2 regions of the Stenotrophomonas sp. 57 genome follow, and region 1 is predicted to be linked to the other one. Evidence: riboswitches for the same ligand, from Rfam matches in the RefSeq annotation. Region 1 holds a riboswitch; the other holds the start of a gene.
What was found. A riboswitch is a leader RNA that binds a small molecule or an ion and turns the genes downstream of it on or off. The one in region 1 is predicted to bind glycine.

Region 1 (5,435 bases):
GCGCAGTGCGTCGGAGTACATGAGGCGTACCGGCGTGCCATTGCGTTCGTGCAGCTCACCGGCCTGCATGATCAGCGCCAGCACCTGCGCAGCGCTCTCGCTGTGGCCGGCAATGCGGCCATCCATGCCCAGCACCCATTCGCCGTCGCGGCGCACGACACCGGCCAGCAGGGTGCGCTGTGCATCGCGCAGTTCGGCATGCGGTTCCACCGGCGACGCCTGCGCGGCAGCCTTGTTGGCGGCCTGCTTTTCCTGGCGACGGCGCTGGTCGCGGCGGGTCTTGGAGCTGGTGGACATGGTGCGGTACCGCTGCGAAAGGGGGCGCAAGGATAGCGCACCCCGCCCGCCACGCCGCTTCACACCCCTCAGTCCAGCACTTTGCCGTGCCGCCAGTAGCCCATGAAGGTGATCGCGCGGCGGTCCAGCCCGCAGTCGCGGACCAGATGGCGACGGATCGCCATCACCGCTCCTGCCTCGCCTGCGACCCAGGCATACAGCGGCCCGGCCACGCTGGCATCAGCCTGTTCCCAGAGGATCTGCGCGTCAATGTCGATCTCTTCCAGTTCGTCGCCTGCGCCCACGCTCGAGGCCGCTGTCAGCCGCGCCTGCACCGCCTGCAACAGAGGATGCCCGTAGGTCGCCTGCCCGCGTGGCAGCCAGACCAGCTCGGCCGTTTCCGGGGCCTTCAGCGGCACCGCATCGCCGGCGTGCGCCACTTCCAGCAGCGCCAGCGTGCGTGGCGGATCGGCCAGCGTGGCCAGTTCCTCGAGAATGCCGGCCACCGCTGGTAGCGCGGTTTCATCCGCCACCAGCAGCACCTGGCCGATATCCGCCGGCGGCTTCCACTCCCAGCCTTCGCTGCTGTCGGTACAGTCGGCATCGGGGGCCAGCAGCACCACGCGGTCGCCCGGGCGGGCGTGGATGGCCCAGCGCGAGGCCGGCCCGGTCTCGCCATGCAGGACAAAATCCACGTCAACCTCGCACTGTTCCGCGCGCAGCTGGCGGATGGTGTAGGTGCGCATCGGCGGACGCTGGTCGTCCGGCAACGCCCGGTAGCGCGGATACCAGTCCTCGCCACTGGGCACCTGCGGCACGTCCTGGCCGGGCAAGGGGAAGAACACCTTGATGCGCTGGTCCGGGCCTTCGGTCTTCATCCGCGCCACGTCGGCACCGGTGAACACCATGCGGTCCAGGGAAGGGGAAAGAACGCGGCGCTCCTTCAGCGCCACCTCGAACAGGCGGTAGGTCTGCTGCGCAGCCATGGGAACCTCATGCAACGACATCGGATCGGCTGGCTGTCGTGCATCCACGCACCGGCTGGCTGGAGTCGTCAGCCTAGTCCGGTCGTTCCTCGTCGCAAGCGTTGCGGGCATCGCGGCCCGCCCTACCCCTGCGCGCTGCTCAATGGCCCGTGCAGGCTGCCTGCGCTGCGCGTTCACGCTGGTGTTCCCAGTACCAGAACACGAAGCCAGCAGCGAAGAATGCGGCCTGCCCCAGCGCCAGGTGCAGCGGGCTGGCACTGAGCAGCGGCGACACCACGCCCGCCACCACCGTGCTGATCATCAGCTGCACGAAGGCCTGCAGCGACGACGCCAGGCCACGCTGGTGCGGGTACATGTCCAGCACCGCCAGGGCCAGGATCGGGAAGATCAGCGACATGCCCATGCCGCCCAGGAAGATCGGCAGCACCGCCCACGGCAGCACGAACTGCGGCGACAGCGCCACGTAGGCGACATTCAGCAGCGCCGACAGCGCGCACAGGCTGAAACCGATGGCGACCTGGCGTGTGGGCGTGGTGTGCCCGGCCATGCGCCCGGACAGGAACGAGCCGGTGGTCATGCCGCCGATGGTGGGAATGAACAACCAGGCGAAACCGCCCTCGCCTAGATGCAGGTGCTGCATCACGAACACCGGCGCCGAGGAGATGTACAGGAAGATGCCGCCGAAACCGATGCTGCCGGCCAGCGCCAGGCGCAGGAAGCGCGGGCTGAAGCCGATGCGCACGTAGTCACGCAGCAGCACGCGCGGCGACAGCGGCACCCGTGCCTCGACCGGATGGGTTTCCGGCAGGAAGCGCGCGGTGGCCGCAAGCAGGACCAGTGCGAAGACCACCAGGAACCAGAAGATCAGCGGCCAGCCTGCACCACTGAGCAGGATCCAGCCGCCGATGATCGGTGCGATGGCCGGGGCGATGCCGAACAGCATCGACACCTGGCTCATCAGCCGCTGCGCGTCATGGCCATGGTAGAGATCGCGGATCACCGCGCGGCCGACGATCATGCCGACACCCGCCGACAGGCCCTGCAGCGCGCGGAACGCCAGCAGCGTGGGCAGGTCGGTGGACAGCGCGCAGCCGACCGAGGCACCGACGAACACCACCAGACCGCCGAGGATCACCCGCTTGCGGCCCCAGGCATCGGACAGCGGGCCGTGCGCCAGGCTCATCAGGCCGTAGAACAGCAGGTACACGCTGATGGTCTGCTGCACCGCCACCTCGTCCACCGCCAAGCGCTGGGCCAGCTGCGGGAACGCCGGGAAGATGGTGTCGATCGAGAACGGGCCGAACATGGCCAGGCCGGCAAGCAGCAGGGCCATGCGGCGGGTGGAGGGGGCAACAGCGGCGGTCATGGAGGCAGCGTCCGGCAGGTCCGTGCGGGGCACGCACGGCGGGCGCCGGTCCCGCAGCAACGGGGACGGCGCCAGATGAATTCGGGTATCCGCCCATCATAGGTGGGGATTGCGCCTGACGCCATGCAGCACTGCACAAAACGCACGGCCGGGCCATCGGCCATTCAGGCGCGGCGGCACCGACCAGCAGCCGCTGGCCGGGCCCGCAAGGGGCTATAATCGGCGGGCAACACGGTGGGAGAAGCGGAACACCGCTGCCGAAGGCGCAACGCCCGTAATCGCTCAGGCCCGATACCACCCGTAACACAACTCTGGAGAGACCGGTTCGATCCGGCGCCGAAGGGGCACGAAGCTGCGGTTTTCCGCGCTTTTAAACTCTCAGGCAAAAGGACAGAGGGGCGCCCCGCAGACCGCCGACCGGCGGCTTGTGCCCGTGCGTGTGCCCTTTCCTGACGGATCCTTCGCCATGTCCCAGAACACCCCTTCCCTGCGTGAGCTCGAGCACCACAACGCGTTCGTCGAGCGCCACATCGGCCCCAACGACGCCGAGATCGCGCAGATGCTCGATGTCGTCGGCCACGCGTCGCTGGATGCGATGACCGATGCCATCGTGCCGGCCAAGATCAAGTCGCCGGCGCCGCTGGCGCTGCCGGAGTCGATGACCGAAGTGCAGGCACTGGCGAAGATCCGTGCCATCGCCGACAAGAACACCGTGCTGCGCAGCTTCATCGGCCAGGGCTACTACGGCACCCACACGCCGAACGTGATCCTGCGCAACATCCTGGAAAACCCGGCCTGGTACACCGCCTACACCCCGTACCAGGCGGAAATCTCGCAGGGCCGCATGGAAGCGCTGATCAACTTCCAGACCCTGTGTGCCGACCTCACCGGCATGGAAATCGCCAACGCCTCGCTGCTGGACGAAGCCACCGCCGCTGCTGAAGCGATGACCCTGGCCAAGCGCTCGGCCAAGTCCAAGTCGGACACCTTCTTCGTGCACGACGCCGTGCATCCGCAGACGCTGGAACTGCTGCGCACCCGCGCCGAGCCGATGGGCATCGTGCTGCGTGTCGGCACCCCGGCCGAAGCGCTGGATGCGGAAGCCTTCGGCCTGCTGCTGCAGTATCCGGATACCTTCGGCCAGGTGGGCGACTACAAGGCGCTGGTCGATGCCGTGCACGCACGTGGCGGCCTGGTGGCCGTGGCTACCGACCTGCTGGCCCTGACCCTGCTGGCCGCCCCGGGCGAATGGGGCGCGGACATCGTGGTCGGCAACAGCCAGCGCTTCGGCGTGCCGTTCGGCTTCGGTGGCCCGCATGCGGCGTTCATGGCCTGCCGCGATGCCTACAAGCGTTCGATGCCGGGCCGCCTGATCGGTGTTTCGGTCGATGCCCAGGGCAACCCGGCCTACCGCCTGACCCTGCAGACCCGCGAGCAGCACATCCGCCGCGAGAAGGCGACGTCCAACATCTGTACCGCGCAGGTGCTGCTGGCGGTGATGGCCTCGATGTACGCCGTTTACCACGGCCCGGAAGGCCTGACCCGCATCGCCCGCCGCACCCATCGCCTGGCCTCGATCCTGGCCGCAGCGCTGCGCAATGCCGGCGTGCAGGTCGGTGGCGACTTCTTCGACACCCTGCATGTCACCGGCGTGCACGCCGATGAGATCCACGTCAAGGCACGCGCTGCCGGTTACAACCTGCGCGCGATCGACAGCGACTCGGTCGGCATCAGCCTGGACGAAACCGCCACCCGCGCCGACGTGGTTGCGCTGGCTGCGGTGTTCGGTGCCCAGGCCGACGTCGACGCGCTGGACGCCAGCACCGCCGACGCGCTGCCGGCCGGCCTGCTGCGCCAGTCCGCGTTCCTGACCCATCCGGTGTTCAACACCCACCACAGCGAGCACGAACTGCTGCGCTACCTGCGTTCGCTGGCCGACAAGGACCTGGCGATGGACCGCACGATGATCCCGCTGGGCTCGTGCACCATGAAGCTCAACGCCACCGCCGAAATGATTCCGGTGACGTGGCCGGAGTTCTCGCAGATCCACCCGCTGGTGCCGGCCGACCAGGCGCTGGGCTACAAGGAACTGATCGATACGCTGGAAGCGATGCTGGTGGAATGCACCGGCTACGACGCGGTCAGCCTGCAGCCGAACTCCGGCGCGCAGGGCGAGTACGCCGGCCTGCTGGCGATCCGCGCCTACCACCGCTCGCGCGGCGAAGGCCACCGCGACATCTGCCTGATCCCGGATTCGGCCCACGGCACCAACCCGGCTTCGGCACAGATGTGCGGCATGAAGGTGGTGGTGACCAAGACCGATGCCAACGGCAACGTCGACGTCGAAGACATCCGCGTCAACGCCGAGAAGTACAGCGACCGCTTGGCCGCGATCATGATGACCTACCCGTCCACGCACGGCGTGTTCGAGGAAGAGGTGGTCGAGATCTGCGAGATCATCCACCAGCACGGCGGCCAGGTGTACACCGACGGCGCCAACATGAACGCGCTGGTCGGCGTGGCCAAGCCGGGCAAGTGGGGGTCGGACGTTTCGCACCTGAACCTGCACAAGACGTTCTGCATCCCGCACGGCGGCGGCGGCCCGGGCGTCGGCCCGTGCGCGGTCAAGGAGCATCTGGCGCCGTTCCTGCCGGGCAAGCTGGGTGACAACGGTCCGGTCGGCATGGTCAGCGCGGCCAGCTTCGGCAGCGCCTCGATCCTGCCGATCAGCTGGATGTACATCGCGATGATGGGCCGCGAAGGCCTGCGCAAGGCCACCCAGGTCGCGCAGCTCAACGCCAACTACA
Region 2 (5,435 bases), 690 kb from region 1:
CAAAGCGCCCCATGTGGAAGTAATCGACGAACCATGGGGTTTCCAACCGCACCGAGGCCGCGTTGCCGGTCAAGTCCAGCACCGTGCAGCGACGGTCCCATTGATCCTTCGGCGTCTTCAGCGCGCCCTGCTTTGTCAGCGAAACCAGTTCCTCCTTCGACATGCGGCGCAGGCCTGAGCCGCTCGTCGGGCGTATCGCCGAGCACCGCGCGCTTGGCCAGGTCCGGATGCAGGGAACGGGCGACGCGCTGCGGGTCGGCTTCCAGCTGGCCATCGACGTAGTCGTGGCAGGTGGCTTCGGTGGGCGCGAGGGTGGCTGGGTCGGCGGCAGGACTTGTGGCTACGGAAAGGGCGAACAACAGGGCGATCGTGGACATCCGGGTCTCCAGCGCTGAGGGCTGGGCGATCGTGGCATGTGCAAGCCGCATCCCCGCATGGCGTGGATCTACGGCATCAGGCCCATTTCGTCGGTGCCCAGCTGCATGTACATGAACGCAGCGGCTTCTACAGACATGGGCTGCCCCTGCGGGAAGCTGTCCAACCAGGTGGTGATGCGCGCATGGCGCCCCGCCAGCGCATCCGCCAATGCCTGCTTTTCCGCGTCAGTGGCGCGCTCCTGCATTTCGTTGCGAAGCACGTCATCGCCGATCCCCCACCTTTCTGCGAACGGGATCAGATCGATCAGATCGGGAGGGACCCGGTCACGACGCAGGTGGATCGGTTCGGGTGTCCTCGGGCCATACGCGGCCAGCTCAGCGGCGGTGCCGATCTGCCCCTGCTGCAGTGGCGGTGGCGATGGTTCCTGGGTGCAGGCCAGAAGGGCCACGCAGGCAGCCAACTGCAGTATCCCGCGGTTCTTCATCGGACGGATCCATGTGTCGATGGGTGTGGCGATCATGGCATGGACAAGGCCTACCCACGCACGGCGTGGATCTACCGTAGAGCCCAGTCCATGCCCGGGCCCCGCATCGTGCAGACGGAACAGAAGCCGAGCGTGGGCTCGGCTCTACAGAAGCGCGGGATCCGGCGCCTGCAGCCAGGCCAGCTTGCGTTCGCGCGGCTGCTGCTTGAGCTGCCATTCGGCGCGCGAGGCGGCGGCGCGGTCCGGGTACTCGCGCACGGCAAGGATGCGCAGCGGCGGCCGGGCGCGGGTGTAGCGGGCGCCCTTGCCGGCCTGGTGGGCGGCGAAACGCGCGTCCACGTCGGTGCTGATACCGGCGTAGAAGCTGCCGTCGCGGCATTCGAGCAGGTACAGGAACCACGGGCGGAGGGACGGGGCCATGGCCGGATTATGCCGTGCTGCACTGCAGCGGATATACTGGCGCCCGAATGCAGGAGAGAGGCGCCGCGCTGGCGCCCGCCGAAGGCGCAGGCTCCCATGATCGCTCAGGCCGGTGGGCTGGAATCCCACCAACCATGCATTCGACTCGCCGAGCTGGAGAGAGGTCACCGGGCACGCCCGGGACGATCCGCCGAAGGGGCACGCGGCCTACGCCGCTGAACTCTCAGGCAAAAGGACAGCGGGAGCGGCACCGGTCATCGTCATCCCGTCATTGCGCAGGCAGTGGCGGTATAGGCGCATGGCCGGCCCCACCGCGCCCGGAGCCTGCCCCATGCTGCTGTCCATCATCTACCTGATCGCCATTTCCGCCGAAGCCATGACCGGCGCCCTGGCCGCCGGCCGCCGCCGCATGGACCTGTTCGGTGTGGTCATGATCGCCTGCGTCACCGCGCTCGGAGGCGGTTCGCTGCGCGACATCCTGCTCGGCCACTATCCGCTGGGCTGGGTGAAGCATCCCGAGTACCTGGGCTTCACCGTGTGCGCGGCGCTGATCGCCACATGGGTGGCTCGCTGGATGCACCACTTCCGCCGTACCTTCCTGGTGCTCGATGGCCTGGGCCTCATCGCCTTCACCCTGATCGGCTGCTCGATTGCGCGCGAAGCGGGCCATGCGATGCCGATCGTGCTGATCGCCGGCATGCTGACCGGCGCGTTCGGCGGCGTGCTGCGCGACATCCTCTGCAACGAGGTGCCGCTGATCTTCCAGAAGGAGCTGTACGCGATCATCGCGTTGCTGACCGGCGCGGCGTACCTGTTGCTGCTGCACTGGGGCGTGGCCGACGCCACCGCGATCCTGTGCTGCCTGGGCGGCGGCTTCGCGTTGCGCCTGCTGGCGATCCACTACCGCTGGGAAATGCCGAAGTTCGTGTATCACGACGAAGTGCATTGAACGATAGCGTGTTCGCCGGGCATGGCCCGGCGCTACCCTTCGCGCCCTGCACCACCCCGGCGATGTACCTGGCGCTGTCGCTCATGCGCAGCGCCAGGCGCATCGCCGGTGCAGATGGGCCGGTCTCCAACTCCGACCGGCCCTGATCGCGGCCGCACCCCCGCAGGCGCTGGCCGCCATCCACACTCGTGCCGCCGTGAGGCGGCTTTCATCAGGCCGCTTCGGACACCTTCACTTCGCGACGGGCGCGCACGGCCGCAGCCAGTCGCTCCAGCACCGTCACGGTGGTGTCCCAGTCGATGCAGCCATCGGTGATGCTCTGCCCGTAGACCAGCGGCTGGCCTTCCACCAGTTCCTGGCGGCCACCCACCAGATGGCTCTCGATCATCACACCCACGATGCGCTGTTCCCCGTCTTCCAACTGAACGGCGATGTCCTCGATCACCTTCGGCTGGTTCTCGGGGTTCTTCAGGCTGTTGGCGTGGCTGGCGTCGATCATCAGGCGCGTCGGCAACCTGGCCTTGGCCAGTGCCTGGCAGGCCTCGGCCACACTGCCCGCGTCGTAGTTCGGCTGCTTGCCGCCACGCAGGATCACATGGCAATCCGGGTTGCCGGTGGTCGAAACGATGGCGGTGCCACCCTGCTTAGTCACCGACAGGAAATGATGCGGATTCGAAGCGGCACCCACCGCGTCGGCGGAGATCTTCACGTTGCCGTCGGTGCCATTCTTGAAGCCGACCGGGCACGACAGCCCCGACGCCAGTTCGCGATGCACCTGGCTTTCAGTAGTGCGCGCACCAATGGCACCCCATGCCACCAGATCGGCGATGTACTGCGGCGAGATCACGTCAAGGAACTCGACACCGGCGGGCAGGCCGAGCTTGTTGATGTCGCGCAGCAGGCCACGGGCGATGCGCAGGCCCTTGTCGATCCTGAAGCTGCCATCCAGGTCCGGATCGTTGATCAGGCCCTTCCAGCCCACCGTGGTGCGCGGCTTCTCGAAGTACACGCGCATGACGATTTCCAGTTCGCCGGCCAGCGCATCGCGCAGCGGCTTCAGGCGCTGTGCGTACTCGATGGCGGCGTTCGGGTCGTGGATCGAGCACGGGCCCACCACCACGGCCAGGCGGTCATCACGGCCATGCAGGATCTGGTGCAGAGCCGCGCGCGAGGCGCTGACGGTGTCGGAGGCTTCATCGTCACAGGGCAGCATCGCCAGCAGCTGGGCCGGCGGTGTCAGGGGTTCGATGGTGCGGATACGCAGGTCGTCGGTGTGCGGGGGCATTGGGGGAGATCTCCGGAACGTTGGGGGTCCCCAGCGTGGCGACATGAAAAAAGCCGCCAGGTTCGCTGGCGGCTTTCGGGAATGCGTCTGAAGCTTTCTTCAGGGTGAGCGCAGTCCTTCCTCCGCCAGTGGCTTCGGAAAGTAATACCAGTAAAAGCTGGTGGGGGCTGCGTTCATGGGATGTATTGATAGCACAGCTTTTGCGCAGTGCAAAATGTTTCATCCGCAACTGGGCACGCGGTGCAGCGTGGGGCCCGCCCGGCCCATCCCTGCGGCAGCTGGCACGCGAAGTCGCTCATTTGCCATGCACTTCCACGTCCAGCAGCAGGCCTTCATGGATGTCAGCCCAACGCTCCAGCACGCGGCCCAGTTCCTGCCGCGCTTCCTCCAGCTGTTCCGGGTTGAGCAGGGACCGGGCGGTGTAGAGGTCGGACACCAGCCGCCGCAGGACGGGCTCAGGGATGGCCACCGACGGCCCTTCCGCCTCCGGCAGCTGCAGTGCCGGGGTGTCGCCAAGCGGGCCGTACAGCGTTATCTGGAGCGTGCTCTGCATGATCGACTTCCGCGCGGATGACAGGGGGAATGCACTGTTTACCGCGTCCGGGTGACAGGCGCATGTGCCCCCCCATGCCGAGGACCGGCATCCACCGGCATCTGCCATCCTGCTACAAGGCGGCCAGGTCGGCCAGGTGCTGGGCCATGCTGTCCATCGCGCCTGCCGCATGGGTGGTGGTGAAGTACTCATGCCAGCCGGTAGCGGCAATGCCAGCCACCAGCGCATCGACCTCCTCGCGGCCCGCGCAGCGCCAGACCGCATAGAACTGCGCATCGCTGCTGTGCGGCACGCCCGCGGCAATGCGGCCCATCGCCAGCGGAGTGATGCGGACTGGATCGAACTGCTGCATGCCGGCTCCGATGCGGGCGAAGAAAGCGCTCCGCTGCTCGGGCGGGAGTGTGGTCCAGGCAGGCGTGGCGGTATAGAGCTCGATGAAGGTGTGCGACATGGTGGTTCTTCCTTGAGGTTTACGAAGTTGGGCGGAGGCGGCCGGCAACCTGCACTACCGCAGCGAGCGCAGTGCACGTTGGCGGATGTAGGCGTTGGCGCCGCTGTGGCGCTCGTGCTGCCAACGCGTGCACAGCTCACGCAGCCACTGCGGCTGCGTCTTGCCGGCATCATTGAGCCAGTTGCCGACCGAATCCTGCACATAGCGTTCCGGGTCGTCAGCCAGTGCTTCCAGCAGCGCGGATGCATGCTCCGGGTGCTGCTTGAAGAGTGCGATATGCGTGGCCCATACACCGCGTGGACGCAGCGCTTCGCAGGCGAAGCGTCGCAGGTGCGGCGATACTTCCTGTGTCCACGATTGCAGGTACTCAAGCGCCTGCATCGGCGCGGCAACGATGTTCATGCGTAGCGCCAGCCACGCCCATTCGCGCACACCGAAGTGTGGATCATCGGCCAGCGCGCGCATCTGCTGCAGCTTCTCTGCCAACGTCGCGCGGACATCGCTGCCGATCAGATAGCAGGCCCAGCCGCGCACGGTGTCGGACACATGGTCCTGCCATTGCACGGGATCACCGTGCCCCGCCTCACGCAGCAGTTGCGCAGCCAAGGCCATGCGCAGTGTGATGCCCCTGCCTGAGGCATCCTGCATGCGTTGCAGCGCTTCCGGTGCAAGCGCAGGCGCCACCACCTGCAGCAGCGCGGCGAAATCCACTGCCAGGCATTCGGCCAGATGGGTGGTGGGGGCATGGCCGGTGTTGAGTGCATGCAGCCGTTGCGCCGCGATCGCCGGGCTCATGCTGCACGTTCTCGTCCAGCATCGGTGTGCTGCCAGACCTTGTGCAGCAACTGCGACAGCTGTTGCTGTTCATCCGTATCCAACCCATTGAACAGGCCACCGATCCATTGCGTGTGCTGC

Region 2: it holds a riboswitch for glycine, as region 1 does, so the genes downstream of both, QP512_RS18100 (trimeric intracellular cation channel family protein) here and gcvP (aminomethyl-transferring glycine dehydrogenase) in region 1, are expected to answer to the same signal.

Annotation. Positions count from the first base shown of each region.
Region 1 covers NZ_CP127407.1:3,244,613-3,250,047, forward strand. The annotation lists gene QP512_RS15030 (hypothetical protein) at 1-297, opposite strand, end outside; gene QP512_RS15035 (siderophore-interacting protein) at 366-1,262, opposite strand; gene QP512_RS15040 (multidrug effflux MFS transporter) at 1,402-2,628, opposite strand; glycine riboswitch at 2,930-3,032, shown strand; gene gcvP (aminomethyl-transferring glycine dehydrogenase) at 3,095-5,435, shown strand, end outside.
Region 2 covers NZ_CP127407.1:3,936,503-3,941,937, forward strand. The annotation lists partial or broken gene QP512_RS18085 (nuclear transport factor 2 family protein) at 1-377, opposite strand, end outside; gene QP512_RS18090 (hypothetical protein) at 446-862, opposite strand; gene QP512_RS18095 (GIY-YIG nuclease family protein) at 1,007-1,282, opposite strand; glycine riboswitch at 1,323-1,412, shown strand; glycine riboswitch at 1,426-1,529, shown strand; gene QP512_RS18100 (trimeric intracellular cation channel family protein) at 1,614-2,231, shown strand; gene QP512_RS18105 (3-deoxy-7-phosphoheptulonate synthase) at 2,443-3,516, opposite strand; gene QP512_RS18110 (hypothetical protein) at 3,812-4,069, opposite strand; gene QP512_RS18115 (DUF6616 family protein) at 4,182-4,520, opposite strand; gene QP512_RS18120 (DNA alkylation repair protein) at 4,575-5,315, opposite strand; gene QP512_RS18125 (MarR family transcriptional regulator) at 5,312-5,435, opposite strand, start outside.